Regions from separate parts of the Shewanella algidipiscicola genome, predicted to be linked through region 1. Evidence: riboswitches for the same ligand, from Rfam matches in the RefSeq annotation. Region 1 holds a riboswitch; the other holds the start of a gene.
The links. Region 1 has a riboswitch for cobalamin ahead of DN599_RS10130 (TonB-dependent receptor). Riboswitches for the same ligand answer to the same signal wherever they lie in the genome.
Positions count from the first base shown of each region.

Region 2: another riboswitch for cobalamin. It lies ahead of DN599_RS09085 (ABC transporter ATP-binding protein); the one in region 1 lies ahead of DN599_RS10130 (TonB-dependent receptor).

Region 1 covers NZ_OXJV01000012.1:602,016-610,505, forward strand. Annotated here, with positions in the region: gene DN599_RS10125 (cation:dicarboxylate symporter family transporter) at 1-533, opposite strand, end outside; cobalamin riboswitch at 887-1,099, shown strand; gene DN599_RS10130 (TonB-dependent receptor) at 1,197-3,170, shown strand; gene DN599_RS10135 (GDSL-type esterase/lipase family protein) at 3,388-3,999, shown strand; gene DN599_RS10140 (HDOD domain-containing protein) at 4,416-5,144, shown strand; gene DN599_RS10145 (LysR family transcriptional regulator) at 5,255-6,160, opposite strand; gene metE (5-methyltetrahydropteroyltriglutamate--homocysteine S-methyltransferase) at 6,364-8,490, shown strand, end outside.
Region 2 covers NZ_OXJV01000012.1:362,597-371,086, reverse strand. Annotated here, with positions in the region: gene cobT (nicotinate-nucleotide--dimethylbenzimidazole phosphoribosyltransferase) at 1-712, opposite strand, end outside; gene DN599_RS09090 (FecCD family ABC transporter permease) at 751-1,815, opposite strand; gene DN599_RS09085 (ABC transporter ATP-binding protein) at 1,815-2,609, opposite strand; cobalamin riboswitch at 2,763-2,933, opposite strand; gene DN599_RS09080 (histidine phosphatase family protein) at 3,087-3,692, opposite strand; gene metH (methionine synthase) at 4,022-7,744, shown strand; gene DN599_RS09070 (sll1863 family stress response protein) at 7,980-8,462, opposite strand.

The DNA.
Region 1 (8,490 bases):
ATCTTAGAGAATATCTCGCTACAGGTATGCATAAAGGTGATGATAAGCCGTTTGTTTTCCCCTTCCATGCCAATGAGCGCCAGCCCCATGGCGATACTGAACACCACCATGGCAGGCACATAGCCTGCCGCCATCGACTCAAACGGGTTGGCCGGAATATACAGCTTAAAGTAATCGATAGGAGTCGTGGGCTCGACAATGCTGGTGCTGAAAAAAGAGGCCGTTTCAACAAAAGGAAATGACAGCGGCATGAGGGCCACCAGCACTAAGCCCATAAGCCACAGCAGCAACATGATGACGCCTGCGCGGCTAAAAATTAAACTGGCAGTGGTGCGCTTAAGTTTGCCGATACCGCCAATGAGAGAGACTAAAATAAAGGGCAGCACTGTCATCTGCATTAACAGAATGACGCTGGTGCCAATATTGCTGAGCCAGCCAACCGACTCGCCAAAGAATAAGCCCACAGCAAAGCCTACAAACATGGCCACTATCATCTGGGTGGAGCTTTGCATCGCGCGCAGTTTTGTTAGCACAGGTTCATTCCATTTGAGTAGTCGATAACGCCCGGCGAAATGACGACAATGACTGGTGATAAATAATCGCTTACTGGTTGTTTATTATAGGGTCTGTAGCAAGGGAGGATAAAGGGTTAACAGTGATTATTGTCAGTATGGTGATTTATTTGTGATGAATTTGTCGTTGGCAATGTCACTGGCCAAGTCGCTCGTGCCGTTTTGCTTAATAGGAACTGCGGTTGGTATGACACTGACTTAGCATGCTTTGTTAGACTTTTATCCGTTTAGACGTCTATAATGCCCGCGGTCTTGACGGCGATGCCGCTTTGTATGGAATAACAGTTGTGCATTGCCGTTTATAGATAACCAAATTCGAGTCAATCTTTTGTGGTGCCCAGTTGCGTCAGTCGCAATGGGATAATCGGGAAGCCTGTGAAAAGCTGGCACTGCCCCCGCAACGGTGAAAGGTGAAAGCTGAGTGCGCTTGCTACAAGCGTTAAAAAAACTCAGTCTTGTCGTATCAACCGCAGTTTGGGTTTATACCTATCCTCAGTCCGGAGACCGGCCCTTAAGGTGATTTTGAGATTTCGGCGGGCAGATCTCGAAATGCGACTACATATCGCTTTAATAGCGTGAAGTCGTGACCTCTTGCCCCGTTTTCCTTTTAGGAGTTAAAGGTAAATGGGTACACAACCTACAGCTATCGCCCTGTTAATTGGCGGTTTATTAAGTTTTTCTGCGTTTTCAGTGACAGCGCAAAATGCCACCTCTGCGCAAATCAATATCGACGATACTATTACCGTTATCGGTCGTAATGTCAGTACCCCTCTCAATATTGCTGCTAACGTCAATGTGATTGATGCCGCCGCGATTGAGATGAGTGGCGCAACGAGTTTAACCGAAGTGTTACGCGGTCAAAGCGGTATACAGATTTCCGATTCAAACACCGGAGCCGTATTTGCTCTGCGGGGCTTTAGTGCTAGCCAAGCGGCGAGTAATACCTTAATTTTGATTGATGGACGTCGACTAAACAATATCGATATCGCCGCTCCAAGCATTAGCGCCATTGCCCTTAATCAAGTTGAGCGTATCGAGATCATGTCTGGGAGTGCGGGCGTGCTATATGGCGATCAGGCGGTGGGTGGTGTGATTAACATCATCACCAAAGCGCCACAGGGCAGTGGTGGCAGCGTGCAGCTGTCAGGGGGCAGTTTTGATACCTATGAAGGTAACGTTGATGTGTCAGGGGCGATAAACGCTAATTGGCGTTTTTATGGTGCGGCCAGTTATAACCAAGGGGATAACTATCGTGACCATAACGCGAATGAAACCTCATCGTTATTAGGGCGCTTGCAGTATCAAGACGACGTGCAGCACTTTTTTGCCGAAAGCAGTTATTATGACAACCGTCGAGAATTGGCTGGCGCATTAACTCTCGAGCAGATTGAACAAGACCCACGCCAATCAGATGCCAGCGCACTAGGTGCCTATGACAGTTATCTGCATGAGATGACCACGGCGCTGCGTTCGGGCTACCAGCGTCAACTCAATCAGCAATGGGAGCTTGGGGCGGATATCAATTATGCCGACACCTTAATCACAGGGCTCAATAACTGGGGCAGTAACCGCCGTGATACGCGCTCACTGCTGGAATTTAACCCTAAGGCGACCGCTAACTTTACTACTGAAAACGGCCCGTTAACCCTAGTGACCGGGCTCGATTTAAGCCGCGGTGAGTCGGTGTTTAGCAGTGGCCGTGAAAACGTGCAAAAGCAGGCCAGTGCCTATGTGCAAGCCACAGTGCCACTGACTCAAAGTGTGAGTTACATTGTGGGTGGTCGTTATGCTGAGGTGACTGACGATCTGCGCGATCCCAGTGCCTATGCTAGCGGCATTGAGCTGGATCAGGATGCCCATGCGTTTGAACTTGGGATTAACTATCGCCCCACGGACGCTCAGCGTTTTTACCTGCGCGCCGACGACAATTTCCGCTTTGCCAAGGTTGATGAGCAAGCTTATACCCCGGCTAATGTGAAGGGGCTTAAGCCGCAAACTGGCCGCTCTTATGAAGCGGGGTGGGACTGGACGCTAGCGCAGCAAACACTGAGAGTGAGTGCCTATCGCCTCGATCTAGAAGATGAAATTGTGTTCGACCCTAGCGCCGACACTCCAACTGGCGGCAGTTTCCCTGGTGCTAACGTGAACGCCGATGCATCACGTCGTTATGGCGTCAGTTTAGATTGGGATTGGCAAGTCATGCAGCAGGTACTGCTGGGGCTAGAATATAACTACATTGATGCCGAATTTACCGATGGCGTTAATGATGGTAAGTCACTCTCTTGGGTGGCGAAGCATTCGGGTCGTGGCTATATCAGTTACGATATCAGTGAACATGTGCAACTGTTTGTTGAAGGTCTGTATACGGGGGAGCGCTTTATCGAGGGCGACAACGCCAATGTTGATCCTAAGCTAGCGGATTACCTGCTCACCAATGTCGCGCTTAACTATACTCGCGGCGCATGGTTAGCCAGCTTGCGAGTCGATAACCTGCTTGATGAAGAGTATGTTAGCGCAGGTTATTACAGTGCATGGGGCAACGGTTATTACTCGGGGACTGGCCGCGCGCTGCGTTTAACCGCGAGCTACCGCTTTTAAGCGGTAATGCGTGCACGCCAAGTGACTTAAAGTAAGATAAAGCCAGTCAGATTTACTGATTGGCTTTTTTTATGGCTGCAATTTTATCGTAAGTGCATGTTAGCGCTAGCATTACCCGTGAGGCCCAGGCTTAACAACTCCTTTAATTGATTCAGCCAGACTTAATCATTACAGGTTAGTCTTGTGAGTGGCAAAGCGATAAACAAGGAGTAAAAAGATGAAATTAAAATGGTTACTCTTGGGCATCGCCATCGTGTTGCTGGCCTGGCTACTGCCTCAAAAGGGCGAGACGTTAGCAACATTACCGCAGCATGGACGTATTTTGGCCTTTGGCGACAGCCTCACCCAAGGCGTAGGCGCCAGTGCCGGAGCCGATTATCCCAGTGTTCTGGCTAACTTAACCGGCCTTGAGGTGGTTAATGCGGGTATTTCTGGCGAAACCAGCGGCGAAGGGGCGCAGCGATTTGCACAGGTGTTAGATGCCACCCAACCTCATTTAGTGTTATTGCTGGAGGGCGGCAACGATTTTTTACGTAATATGAGTGAGCAGCAAGTTGAGCGAAATTTAGCGCAGATGATTGAGCAGGCGCAGCAGCGTGATATTGCCATTGTTTTAATTGCTGTGCCTCAAAAAGGGATTTGGCTGACACCTGCTAGTCTCTACAAGCGTTTAAGCGAGCAATATGGCTTACTGCTTATTGAAGATAAGTTAGCTGAATTACTTAAATCGAGCGAACTGAAATCCGATGCGATTCATCTCAATAATGCCGGTTATCGTCAGTTGGCTGAGCATCTGCATCAACGTTTACAGCAGGCGGGCGCTATTTGAGCGGACGATGTTGAGATTGTAAGTCGTCAATTTTGCTTATTGCTTATTATGATTTCATCTCAAATTTATCATGAGTTTTACTCATAAAAGTTATTTATCGCTATATAGGGAGTCTCTTACACGTCAATACCCTGCAATTAGCGGGATAAAAGCCATTTAAAATGCCTTTTTTATTTTCGATTCGAGATTATTCAATGTGTTAAGTTGTAACGCTTGTTAGTGGTTTGTAATTTCGTGACGCTATTCCGCGCGGCATGATAGGGTTTTATGGCTAACGTACTCAGCATTATCGATTTATTTGCGATAAAGTAGCGTTTTGTGGCAAATCGACTTGACCGCAGCGGGCGTTTTATGGGTAAATTCGACGGTAATAATTGGCGATTTGCCACAACGATTAATCAGGTTAATAACTTCTCATGACAGATCTTGAGCATCAAGTATTCACTCAAGTACGTGCGATTATCGGCAATGAAGAGCAGGTCATTGGTCGCCGTGGTATTCTTATCCCGTTAAAAAAAGCCATTATTGCCGATGGCGATATTCGTAATGTCATTGATATTGTCTCCTCTGACCCAGCATTAGCGGCTCACATGCTGTACCGCAGCAATGCGGCCGCAGCCCCTTGTGCTGATGCTATTAAAAACCGCTCTCTCAAAGATGCTTTGGTTCGTTTAGGCCAAATTAACATTTATCGTTACGCATTTTCTTTCTATCTCAAAGAGCGACTGGATGAGTTGCCTCAGCTGTATAAAAAGTTGGTGACCGGTTACTGGACACTCACCGAAAGCATAGCTGTAGAATCGGTCGACAGTTTACACCAAATGGAGGGGGTGAATATTGACCCTGATGAAGTGCAAACCTTGGCGCTGTTTAGTGTGTTTGGCGAAATTGTCGCCTTAACTGCCTTTGCCTATTTAAACGCTGAATCGGAACAGTCTCTACCCCTGTCTATCATTAAATCGATCATTGATAACCATAAACAGACCCTCACCCTCGATGCTTTTGAGGCACTCGACTTAGATGAGGAATTACGTCAAGAGTTTATGATAGCGCATAACTTACGTCAGACACGTAATACTGACTCACCTGGTCTGATTCTACGCCGAGTATTAGCGATGCGTAATCAGCTGCTTAAACCGCTTTAACCCTCGATGCGCGCAGCGCAAGTAAGCCTAAAACCTGTTTTGAGTGTGATAACAAAACAGGTTTTGCTGTTTATCTAAATGAGTATTCTCTCTGCTCTATTTTCTCAGCGTTAATTGAGAATATCCTGTTTCGCCATGCCCTCGCTTGCCACTAACTGCAACCAGTGTTGCGCCACTCGAGTTTTGCTACTGCTGCGGCGATAGGCCCCAAATAGCGGGCGTTTTAAGCCGTCGCGGCCTAATGGTAACGCACTAAGTGACAAGCCATGGGCTTGGTTAATCGACCATGTGGGGAGGGCGGAGACGCCATCTTTACAGGCGATGCGTTGCAATAGCATGGAGGTGAGATCGCATCGAATTTGTTTAGCGATAGGTACGCCCGCCGGCTCCATAAAGTGGCGATAAATGTCTAAACGTTCGGGCGGCACTGGGTAGGTGAGCAAGGTTTGCTTGGCTAAATGAGCTGGGCTGACAAAAGGCTGCGTTGCTAGGGGATGATCGGCGGCGCAAATTAGTTTTACTTCAAAATCAAATAGGTGCTGATAGGTAATATCATGATCTGGAATAGGGTCTGACGTCAGTACCACATCTAATTGCCCCTGCTTGAGTGCCGTTAGCGAATCAAATAGATGCCGGCTCGATAGCTCTAAATTACTGTGGGGAAAGCTGGCATTAAACTCAGTGATAACCGGCATTAACCAGCGAAAACAGCTGTGACATTCAATCCCGACAAACAGATCGGTATTGTCGCTATTGAGGCCATTTTTAAGATCAAGCTCGGTCTCTGTCACCTTAGGCAATATCTCTTCGGCTAGATGCAGTAGCCGCACACCTTCTTGAGTAAACGACAGCGGCTTGCTCTTACGGATAAAGATAGCTGAGTTGATCCGAGTTTCCAGCTCTTTGATTTGATGGGATAAAGCCGATTGGGTGACAAAGCGTTTCTCTGCAGCCCCTGCAAGACTGCCACTTTCCTTGAGTGCAACTAATGTGCGTAAATGCCTAAGCTCTATCATTTTTACCTCAGATGAATCTTGCTCATGTTGGGGTTGAAATCAATTCCATTGCGAACCAACAGACTAACACAATAAACTTCTAGACGTCCAGACGCCTGTTTCGTTGTGGCGTATTTATTATTAATCAAGCTTGAGCTGTGATGTCAGTGCAGGGGCATCATTCATTGGCTTATCTCATTTAGAAGGGTATCAGTATGCAAACTATCAATATCGCGTCATTAGGTTTTCCTCGAATTGGGCGTCAGCGTGAACTTAAATTTGCGTTAGAGCAATATTGGCGCCAAGAGATCACGCCAGCGGCGCTACATGAGGTGGCCAGCACTTTACGGCAAACTCATTGGCAGTGGCAGGCCGATGCGGGGGTGAGTTTGTTGCCAGTAGGTGACTTTGCCTACTACGATCAGGTGCTTACCTTAAGCGCCACCATTAATGCTATTCCAGCTCGCCATCGTGATGGTGACAAGGTGGATTTAGATACCCTATTTAGAGTGGCACGAGGGCGCGCCCCAACAGGTGCGGCCAGCAGCGCCTCGCAAATGAAAAAGTATTTCAATAGTAATTATCACTATATCGTGCCCGAGCTGAGTCAAAATCAAACCTTCAGTATTGCCTATGAACAGTTGTTTGATGAGGTGGAGCAGGCCAAAGCCTTGGGTCATCAGGTGAAACCTGTGTTGCTTGGGCCACTGTCTTACCTCTACTTGGCAAAATGCGAGGGGCAAGCATTTGATAAGTTGAGTTTGTTACCCCAATTGATTGAGGTTTATCAGGCGATCCTTGCTCGCTTTAAAGCCCAAGGGGTGACCTGGGTGCAACTTGATGAACCCATCTTAGCGTTAGAGTTAACGCCTGAGTGGCAAGCGCCCTTTGCCGCAACCTATGCCTCATTGAGCCGCGCGCAGGTTAAGCTGTTACTGGCCAGTTATTATGGCTCGGTGGCACATCACCATGAGCTCATTGCGAATTTAGCAGTGGCGGGTATTCATCTGGATTTAGTCAGTGCGCCGGAGCAGTTGTCGTTGTTTGCGAGCAGTTTACAGCCCGAGCAAATATTGAGCCTAGGGGTGATTAACGGTCGGAATGTCTGGGCGGCTGAGTTAGATAAGATTGCCGCGGATATTGCCCCTGTGGTGGCCGATTTAGGCAAGCAGATCTGGTTAGCGCCGTCTTGCTCGTTACTGCATAGCCCGGTGGATCTTGATGTGGAAACCGAGCTCGATACAGCGCTGCGTCAGCAGCTCAGTTTTGCCAAACAAAAACTCAATGAGCTTAGCCAGTTGCGTACCCTATTAATCGAGCCAGACTCAGAGGCTGCTCGGGCCACCGCCGAGCGCTGCCGAGCGCGCCGCGAGGCTAGGCAGCAGGCGGCTAATTTGCAGGTGAATGAGCGCGTCGCTGGGTTAACCACTGGCGATTTTGAGCGTCAAAGCGGCTTTGCCCTGCGGCAAGTATTACAACAGCAGCGCCTGCGCTTGCCTTTACTGCCGACCACGACCATAGGCTCATTCCCACAAACCCCTGCCATACGAGGACTGCGCAGTCGTTGGCGTAAAGGTGAGTTGACCGAAGCGGCATATATTGCCCAGTTGCAAGGTGTTACTCGCGACACCATACAGAGGCAGTTAAAACTGGGTATCGATGTGTTGGTTCATGGTGAAGCCGAACGTAACGACATGGTGGAATACTTTGGTGAACAGTTAGATGGCGTTGGTTTTACCCAATTTGGTTGGGTGCAAAGTTACGGCTCACGTTGTGTTAAACCGCCCTTGATTTATGGTGATGTCTCACGGCCTAAGCCGATGACATTAGACTGGGCCACCTATGCCCAATCGCTGACTGACAACCCCGTCAAAGGGATGCTGACTGGCCCAGTAACCATCTTACATTGGTCATTTGCCCGCGAAGATATTAGCCGCGAGGTGATCGCAAACCAACTGGCCTTGGCCATCCGTGATGAAGTAGTTGATCTGCAAAACGCGGGGATTAAGATTATCCAGATCGATGAACCGGCATTTCGCGAAGGGTTGCCGCTGAAACAATCACAGTGGCAAACCTACTTAGATTGGGCGGTAAACGCCTTTAAACTCAGCGCCGCCGGCGTTAAGGATGACACCCAGATCCACACCCATATGTGTTACAGCGAGTTTAATGCCACCATCGCATCGATTGCCGCCATGGACGCCGATGTGATCACCATTGAAACTTCGCGCTCAAATATGGAGTTGCTCAATGCCTTCGAAGATTTCGACTATCCCAACGAGATAGGCCCAGGCGTGTATGATATTCATAGCCCAAATATCCCCAGCGTCGAGCAGATGGTTGCGCTTATC
Region 2 (8,490 bases), 240 kb from region 1:
CAATTTCAAAGCCGCCCAGCGCCGCCAATATCTGCTGTGGTGTGTTTAATTGCCCTTGATGCAGCTGTAAGGCTTGAGTGATTAAGGCCTGTTTACGCTGCAAGGTTTCGCTGTCGATACCAGTGCCGCGCCCAACACAAGCGGCGACATCCACAGGTAAGAGCGCCGCCATAATCGCCGCCGCCGAGGAGGTATTGCCAATGCCCATCTCGCCAAAAGCAATGAGATTAGTGCCATTGTCATGATGCAAGGCCACCCGCGCCTTCGCCATAGCAAAGCCTTGCTCAACACTGGAAGCTGACATGGCCGCCTCGAGATGAAACGCGCGCGTGCCGGCGCCAAGGCGCTGATCGATAAGTGCCTCATGGCCTGTAACTGGATGGGCTATACCACAATCGATCACCTCCATCTCAAAGCCTGCTTGGGCACAAAACACATTGATGGCCGCGCCGCCATGCAGAAAATTAAGCACCATCTGGGTGGTCACTTCGCTAGGGGCAATCGACACGCCCGCGCTGGCAATACCGTGATCGCCGGCAAACACCAGCAGCTTAGGCTGCTTAATCGTCGGACACGTTGCCCCCAGCACCTGCGCCACTTGCAGCGCCAAGGGTTCGAGTCGGCCCAATGCGCCTAAAGGCTTGGTTTTACAATCGATTTTTTGCTGAATCTCGCCATCAAATTGGTGGTTCACCGGCGTTACGCTAAACATGGGTTATATCCTTAACGGGACTGCAGCTGGCCTCGCCTTTAGCCGCGGCGCTTGCTGCCTAAAATAAACAAGAAAAACACACTGCCGATCACCGCGGTAATAATGCCGATAGGCAGCTCTTGGTAACTCAGCAAGCAACGGGCTAATACATCGACCCAGATCATAAATAGCCCGCCCACCACCCCTGTGGTCAACAAGGCGAAGCGACCAGGCAGCAACAGGCGCACCATATGCGGGATCATCAAACCCACAAAGCCGATTCCGCCACAGTTAGCCACCAGCACGGCTGTAATTAACGAGCACAAAAGCAACATGGCTAGGCGCAGGCGCTGCACATCGATCCCTAACGTGTGGGCGGTTTCATCACCGGCTTTCATGGCAACTATCTGGCGTTTAAACAGCAAGATGATCACAGTTGCGCCTGCCACCACCAACAAGGGCAGCCCCAAGCCAGACCAACTGGCCTTGGCAAAACTGCCCAAGCTCCAAAACAGCACAGAGGCGGCCGCCTGAGGGCCCGAAAAATAGAGTAATAAACTGGTAAGCGCACCAAACATAAAGGAGATCGCCACCCCAGAAAGCAGCATGCGCTCGATTTGAGTGCTCATGGCGCGGCCGCACAAGGCCAATACCATCAGCACTGCGAGACTGGCGCCAATAAAGGCGCCCATCGGCAGGCTGACGCTGCCAAGCCATGATATGGATAAGGCGTTCGATAGCGCGCCCGCACCGCCAAACAGGGTAAGCACCACTACGGCACCAAAGGAGGCGCCAGAAGAGATGCCAAACAGATAAGGGTCGGCCAGTGGATTGCGGGTCACAGTTTGCAGCACGGCGCCGGCGATGGCTAAACCAAAACCGGCGATAAACGCCAGCACGATGCGCGGCATCCGCAGCTCCATCACAATGCGGGCGGTGACGCTGCTTGGACGCTCGCCGCCAAGGGTGGCCAGCACCACATCGACCACTTGGTTAAAGTCGATGTGCGCCGCACCAAAACTGGCGGCTAACAGCGGCGTCATTAGGCTTAATACCCCAAACCCTGTGACCAATAGCAGGCCGCGCCAAAGACGCTCGCTGGCCAATAATCCGGGCGAGCGCATCATGGCGTCTCCCCTTGGGTGACATTATGGTAGCCATAAAAGTAATTAATTTGCGGATTACCGTGTTGGGGGTGCGGGCTCACTTGGCAGCACACCTCAAAGACCTCTGCAATACGCTGCTCGGTCAACACCTCATTGGGGCGGCCTTGGGCAACTGCGTGGCCTTGGTCGAGCAGCAGCAATTGGTCACACAGGGCGCTGGCTAAATTAAGGTCATGGATCGAGATAACCACCGTCATCTCTAAGCTACGCAGTAGCTCTAAGATCTGTATTTGATAACGGATATCTAAATGATTGGTGGGCTCATCGAGGATCAACAACTTGGGCTTTTGCACTATGGCACGGGCGATCAACGCCCGTTGTTTCTCGCCGCCAGAAAGTTGCTCATACCCTTGGTCGGCCAACGCGGTTAAACCTACTGTGGCTAAGGCGCGACGCACCTCGTGCTTGTCTTGGTCGCTGGTGAGCGAAAACGCTCCCTTATGGGGCGTCAGCCCTAACGCCACTAGCTGCGCCGTGGTCATGTCAAAATAGTGCGGCGTGTCTTGCAGCACCACCGCCACTTGCTGGGCAAAGGATCGCGCCGAAAAGTCGCTCACCGCTCGGCCAAATAAAGTGATATCGCCTTGGCTTGGGGTCAAATAACGATATAGACAGCGCAGTAAGGTGGATTTGCCGGCGCCATTAGGGCCGATGATCCCCAGCATTTGACCTTGGGGCAGTTCGACACTGACATCAGCCAAAATGGCGCGCTCGCCCACGCGCCAACTAAGGTGTTGGGCAGATAACGCCATAGGGATTGACGTCACAGGCTCACCATCCAAGCCGCAAAGCAATAGGGTAAAATGTGTTGCGACCGCGTAGGTGTCGACCTGTCGCTGTCAAGCGGGGCTAACGCCCCAAGTCGGTTGTTCATCTTTAGCTCCCTCAAGTCACCCGCTTGAGTCATTAGGCTATAGCATAAGGCAGGTATCCTGACTTGTGGTTGCAGACAAGGCCAATTGCCTTACTCAACACACTCACAGTTGCGGGTACAGTTTGGGCTGATGACCTTAGGTCACTCCCCAATTCCCTATTAAGTTTGAGTTACTCGACCCACGTTAAGTGAGTCGCTGCTCAACACCTTACGCTCGGCGTCATCTGTATGCTAGACACCTAAAATTGTTGGCTATTATGCGGTATTTCCCCTAGGAGGCAAACCACCTTTTGTATTTGCCGCACTGGTTAACGACAAACGCTGATAACTAACGCCCCAACATTGAGCTTAACCATTAACTCCAATGCAAGCGCCAATAGCCTTTACCATCGTTATCGACCAAGTGGCTTAACTTAACCACACTGCCATAATCGAGACTTAACTGGGTATAGAAGCCAACTTCGCCGCGGATCCCCAGCGCCAGCCCCATCAAATGGCGGATAACCCCACCATGGGTGATAAGCAGCAGGGTATTGCCACTGTGCCTATGTAACACTTGCTCGATACAGGTCTCGATACGCTGCTCAAAGGCATCTAGCGGCTCACTGCCTGGCAATGGCGCGCGCCAAGGATCTTGCCAGTAGGCGTTAAGCGCCTCGCTATGCTCAGCGAACAAGGTATCAATCATCTCACCGTCCCAGTCGCCAAAGTCAATCTCCATCAAACCCGCCTCGACATGGCAAGGTAACTGCTTTTTTTTAGCGTAATACTCGGCAAACCCTTGGCAGCGGCTTAGGGGGGAGGTCACCAGCGCATCTATCGTCTCGGGTAATTTAGTCGCACAGGCCAGTTGCATCTGGGCAAATCCCAGCTCACTCAAAGGTAGGTCGCTTCGGCCTCGCAACACATTGCCGCCCTCGCACTGACCATGGCGCATTAAATAAAAAATCGTTTGTGTCATTGGCTTACCTTGATATTTGTCATGCCGTGGCAGCATACGCCGAGACAAGGCGACAATGCAATATGGTTCACACTGCCCCGCGGGCTGCAATTGTGCCAAAATAAACATCACCCACAGGCTAAGCGGCAGCCTATAAGCCACTGGGCTAACGAGGGGGGAAAACTGATACTCTTTTGACTTGCCCTAAGCCTAATAAGTCGCTTACTATAGCAATCACTATAGACGTCTATACGTTTATACATCTAAAAATAATAGCAGGGTGATCACACCCTCGTCGCACTGCATCGGCAGTCGTGAACATGCATCGAGTAGGATATAGGTAGAATTTTATGGCGACCCGACCCCCTGTTACCCCAATAAGACAGATAACAGCGCAGATCAGCGAGCAGCTCGAATCACGTATTTTAATCCTCGACGGTGCCATGGGCACCATGATCCAAGATCATAAGCTTGAGGAAGCCGCCTTTCGCGGCGAGCGTTTTAAAGACTGGCCCTGCGATGTCAAAGGTAATAACGATCTGCTGGTTCTGACTCAGCCAGCCATTATCAAAGATATCCATAAACAGTACCTACTCGCTGGCGCCGATATCATCGAGACCAATACCTTTAACGCCACTCGTATCGCCATGGCCGACTACGAGATGCAAGATCTGTCTGTTGAAATTAACCTTGAAGGCGCGCGTCTTGCCCGCGCCGCGGCCGATGAAGTCAGCGCAGAAACGGGGCGTGCGTGTTATGTTGCCGGGGTACTAGGCCCCACCAACCGCACCTGCTCGATTAGCCCAGATGTTAACGATCCCGGTTACCGTAATGTCAGCTTCGATGAGCTGGTCGATGCCTATATTGAGTCGATTGAGGCGCTGCTTGAAGGCGGCGCCGATATCATCATGGTGGAAACCATCTTCGATACCCTCAACGCCAAAGCCGCGTTGTTTGCTATAGAAACGGTATTTGAACAGCTTGCGCTGCGCGTGCCCATCATGATCTCAGGCACCATCACCGATGCCTCGGGCCGCACCCTCACAGGGCAAACCACCGAAGCTTTTTACAACTCGCTGCGCCACGTTAAGCCACTGTCGATTGGCCTTAACTGCGCCCTTGGCCCGCAAGAGCTGCGCCCCTACGTGCAAGAGTTGTCAAAAATTGCCGAATGTTATGTGTCGGCGCACCCCAATGCGGGGCTGCCTAATGAGTTTGGTGGCTATGATGAAAGCCCCGAAGAGATGGCAAGCGTTATTGGTGAGTGGGCCCAAGAGGGCTTTTTAAACATTATTGGCGGCTGCTGTGGTAGTACACCGGCCCATATTAGCGCCATTCGCGAGGCGGTTATCTCCCATGCGCCGCGAGCGCTGCCCGACATCCCAGTGGCTTGCCGCTTGTCGGGGCTTGAGCCACTGACCATAGATGCCAACTCGCTGTTTGTGAACGTGGGCGAGCGCACCAATGTCACCGGCTCGGCTGCCTTTTTACGGCTGATCAAAAATGGCGAATATGAAACCGCCCTCAGCGTCGCCCGTGAGCAGGTAGAAAACGGCGCCCAGATCATCGACATCAACATGGATGAAGGCATGCTCGACGGCGTCGAGGTGATGCAGAAATTCCTTAAGCTTATCGCCTCTGAGCCCGATATCAGCCGGGTGCCGATTATGATCGACTCCTCTAAATGGGAAGTGATAGAGGCAGGCCTTAAGTGCATTCAAGGCAAAGGCATAGTCAACTCCATCTCGTTGAAAGAGGGCGAAGCGCAATTTATTCACCACGCCAAATTGGTTAAACGTTATGGCGCCGCGGCCATCATCATGGCGTTCGATGAGCAAGGTCAGGCAGACACCAAGGCACGTAAGATCGAGATCTGTACCCGCGCCTATCGGGTGTTAGTCGATAAGGTGGGCTTCCCGCCAGAAGATATTATTTTCGACCCCAACATCTTCGCCATTGCTACCGGTATTGACGAGCATGACAACTACGCTGTCGACTTTATTGAGGCCACGCGTGAGATCAAACGCACCCTACCCCACGCGATGATCTCGGGCGGGGTATCGAACGTGTCGTTCTCATTCCGTGGTAACAACCCGGTGCGTGAGGCGATTCATGCCGTGTTCCTCTATCATGCGATTCAAGCGGGAATGGACATGGGGATCGTCAACGCGGGTCAGCTGGCGATTTATGACGATATCGACAGCGAGTTAAAAGCGCGCGTCGAAGCGGTTGTGCAAAACCTGCCCTGCCCAGTGGCAGATTCAAATAACACCGAGCAACTACTTGAGATCGCCGAGAAGTTTCGCGGTGATGGCAGCCAAGCGGCCAAGAAAGAGGATTTAGAGTGGCGCAGCTGGGAGGTGAGCCAACGCCTTGCCCATGCCCTAGTGAAAGGCATTACCGACTTTATCGATGAAGACACCGAAGAAGCAAGACAGCAGGCGACTCGGCCACTGGATGTGATTGAAGGACCGCTCATGGATGGCATGAACGTGGTCGGCGATCTCTTTGGTTCGGGCAAGATGTTTTTGCCCCAAGTGGTCAAATCGGCGCGAGTAATGAAAAAAGCGGTCGCCTACTTAAACCCCTATATCGAACTGGAAAAAGTCGAAGGTCAGTCTAACGGTAAAATCTTGATGGTCACTGTTAAAGGTGACGTGCACGATATCGGTAAGAACATCGTCGGCGTGGTGCTGGCCTGTAATGGCTATGAGGTGATCGATCTTGGGGTGATGGTCCCCGTTGAGAAGATCGTCGAGGTCGCCAAGGCGGAAAATGTCGATATCATCGGCATGTCAGGCTTAATCACCCCGAGTCTCGATGAGATGGTGCACAACGTTAAAGCCTTCCATAAGGCGGGGCTTACCATTCCGTCGATCATCGGCGGCGCGACCTGCTCGAAAATTCATACCGCGGTTAAAATCGCGCCCCACGCCCCAACAGGCGCCATCTATATTGCCGACGCATCACGCGCCGTGCCTATGGTATCGAAACTTATCAGCAATGAGACGCGTCAAGCCACTATCGATGCCACCTATGATGAATATCAGATGATGCGCGACAAGCGTAACTCACAAGAAAAACGCAAACAGATCATCCCCATTGCCGCCGCGCGCGACAACCGCTGCCAGCACGATTGGGCCAATTACACCCCATTTGTCCCTAATCGACTTGGGCGTCAGGTGTTCGATGACTACCCACTGGAAGACTTAGTCGAGCGTATCGACTGGACCCCGTTTTTCCGCAGCTGGGAACTGCATGGCCATTTCCCGAAAATCTTGGACGACAAGGTGGTCGGTGAAGAAGCCCGTAAGCTATTCGCCGATGGTAAAGCCATGCTTAAGCAGATCATCGACGAAAAATGGCTTACCGCCAAAGCCGTTATCGGCCTGTTCCCCGCCAATACCGTTAACCATGACGACATTGAGCTCTACACCGACGAAACCCGCACCACAGTGGAGATGACGACCCACCACCTGCGGATGCAGATAGAGCGCGTAGGCAACGACAACTTCTGCTTGGCTGATTTTGTCGCCCCCAAAGACTCAGGCGTGGCCGACTACATGGGCGGTTTTGCCGTCACCGCAGGTCATGGAATCGACGAGCATATTGCCCGTTTCGAAGCCAACCACGATGACTACAACGCCATCATGCTCAAATGTTTAGCCGACCGTCTGGCCGAAGCCTTTGCCGAGCGCATGCACGAGCGAGTGCGTAAAGAGTTTTGGGGCTACGCCGCCGATGAAGATCTCGATAACACAGCACTCATTCGCGAAAAATACAAAGGTATCCGCCCAGCACCGGGTTACCCCGCCTGTCCAGATCACACCGAAAAGGGCTTGTTATGGGACCTGCTTAAGCCAGATGAAACCATTGGGCTCAATATTACCGAAAGCTACGCCATGTTCCCCACCGCCGCGGTATCGGGTTGGTACTTCGCCCACCCGCAATCACGCTACTTTGGCGTGACCAATATTGGCCGCGATCAGGTGGAAGATTACGCCGCACGTAAGGGAATGAGTATCGAGGAAACCGAACGTTGGTTAGCACCAGTATTGGATTATGATGTTTAACGGGGAGAGATGTGGAGTCATCACCTTGACTCCTTTGATTACCCAAACTTCGTTTGAACATTAGTACTGTGGCTTCGCCTCACTAACCCATACGGCCTTACGGCCAAGGTAAGTCGCATCTGTTATGGATCGGAAGCCCACTAGAGCCTCAGACGCAAGTCCATCATCTAGATGGATGAAAAACCCACCCCACGAAAAATGGTGGGGTGGGCAAAATAACCTTATTTAGGCCAAGTTATTCTTTAGACTCAAACTCTTTTTCGGCTTCTTCCCAAGACTTCTCCAAATCTTGATAGGCATCAGAGAACCCCTGTTTCATTTCATCCCATGCATCGGCTGAGCTGGATTTCATACTGCCATACCACTGGGCGACCTTATTCTGTTGCTTACGGAGTGCTTTGAGATTTTCACGGGCTTCTTTACGCGCGGCTTCACTCATTGCATCCCAATTTTTATCTGTCTTCGCCTCTAACGCATCGATGTGCTTGTCTAACCTATCAAGGCTCTCTTTGACTTCTTTAACCGCTTGATCTCGTTTATCGGCGCTGTACGCCCCAATCGTTTTGAGCATCTCTTGGGTTTCTTGCTTAATATCTTCAATCGACGTTTTTTCACTCGCCTTGTCATTATCGGTCTGTGCATGACTCATTGGCACATAACTCAGGGGTAAACCCCCCATTACGGCGGCTAATATCAATGCATTAACATATGATTTCATTAGCTATCTCCTTATTATCTTAGTCGAA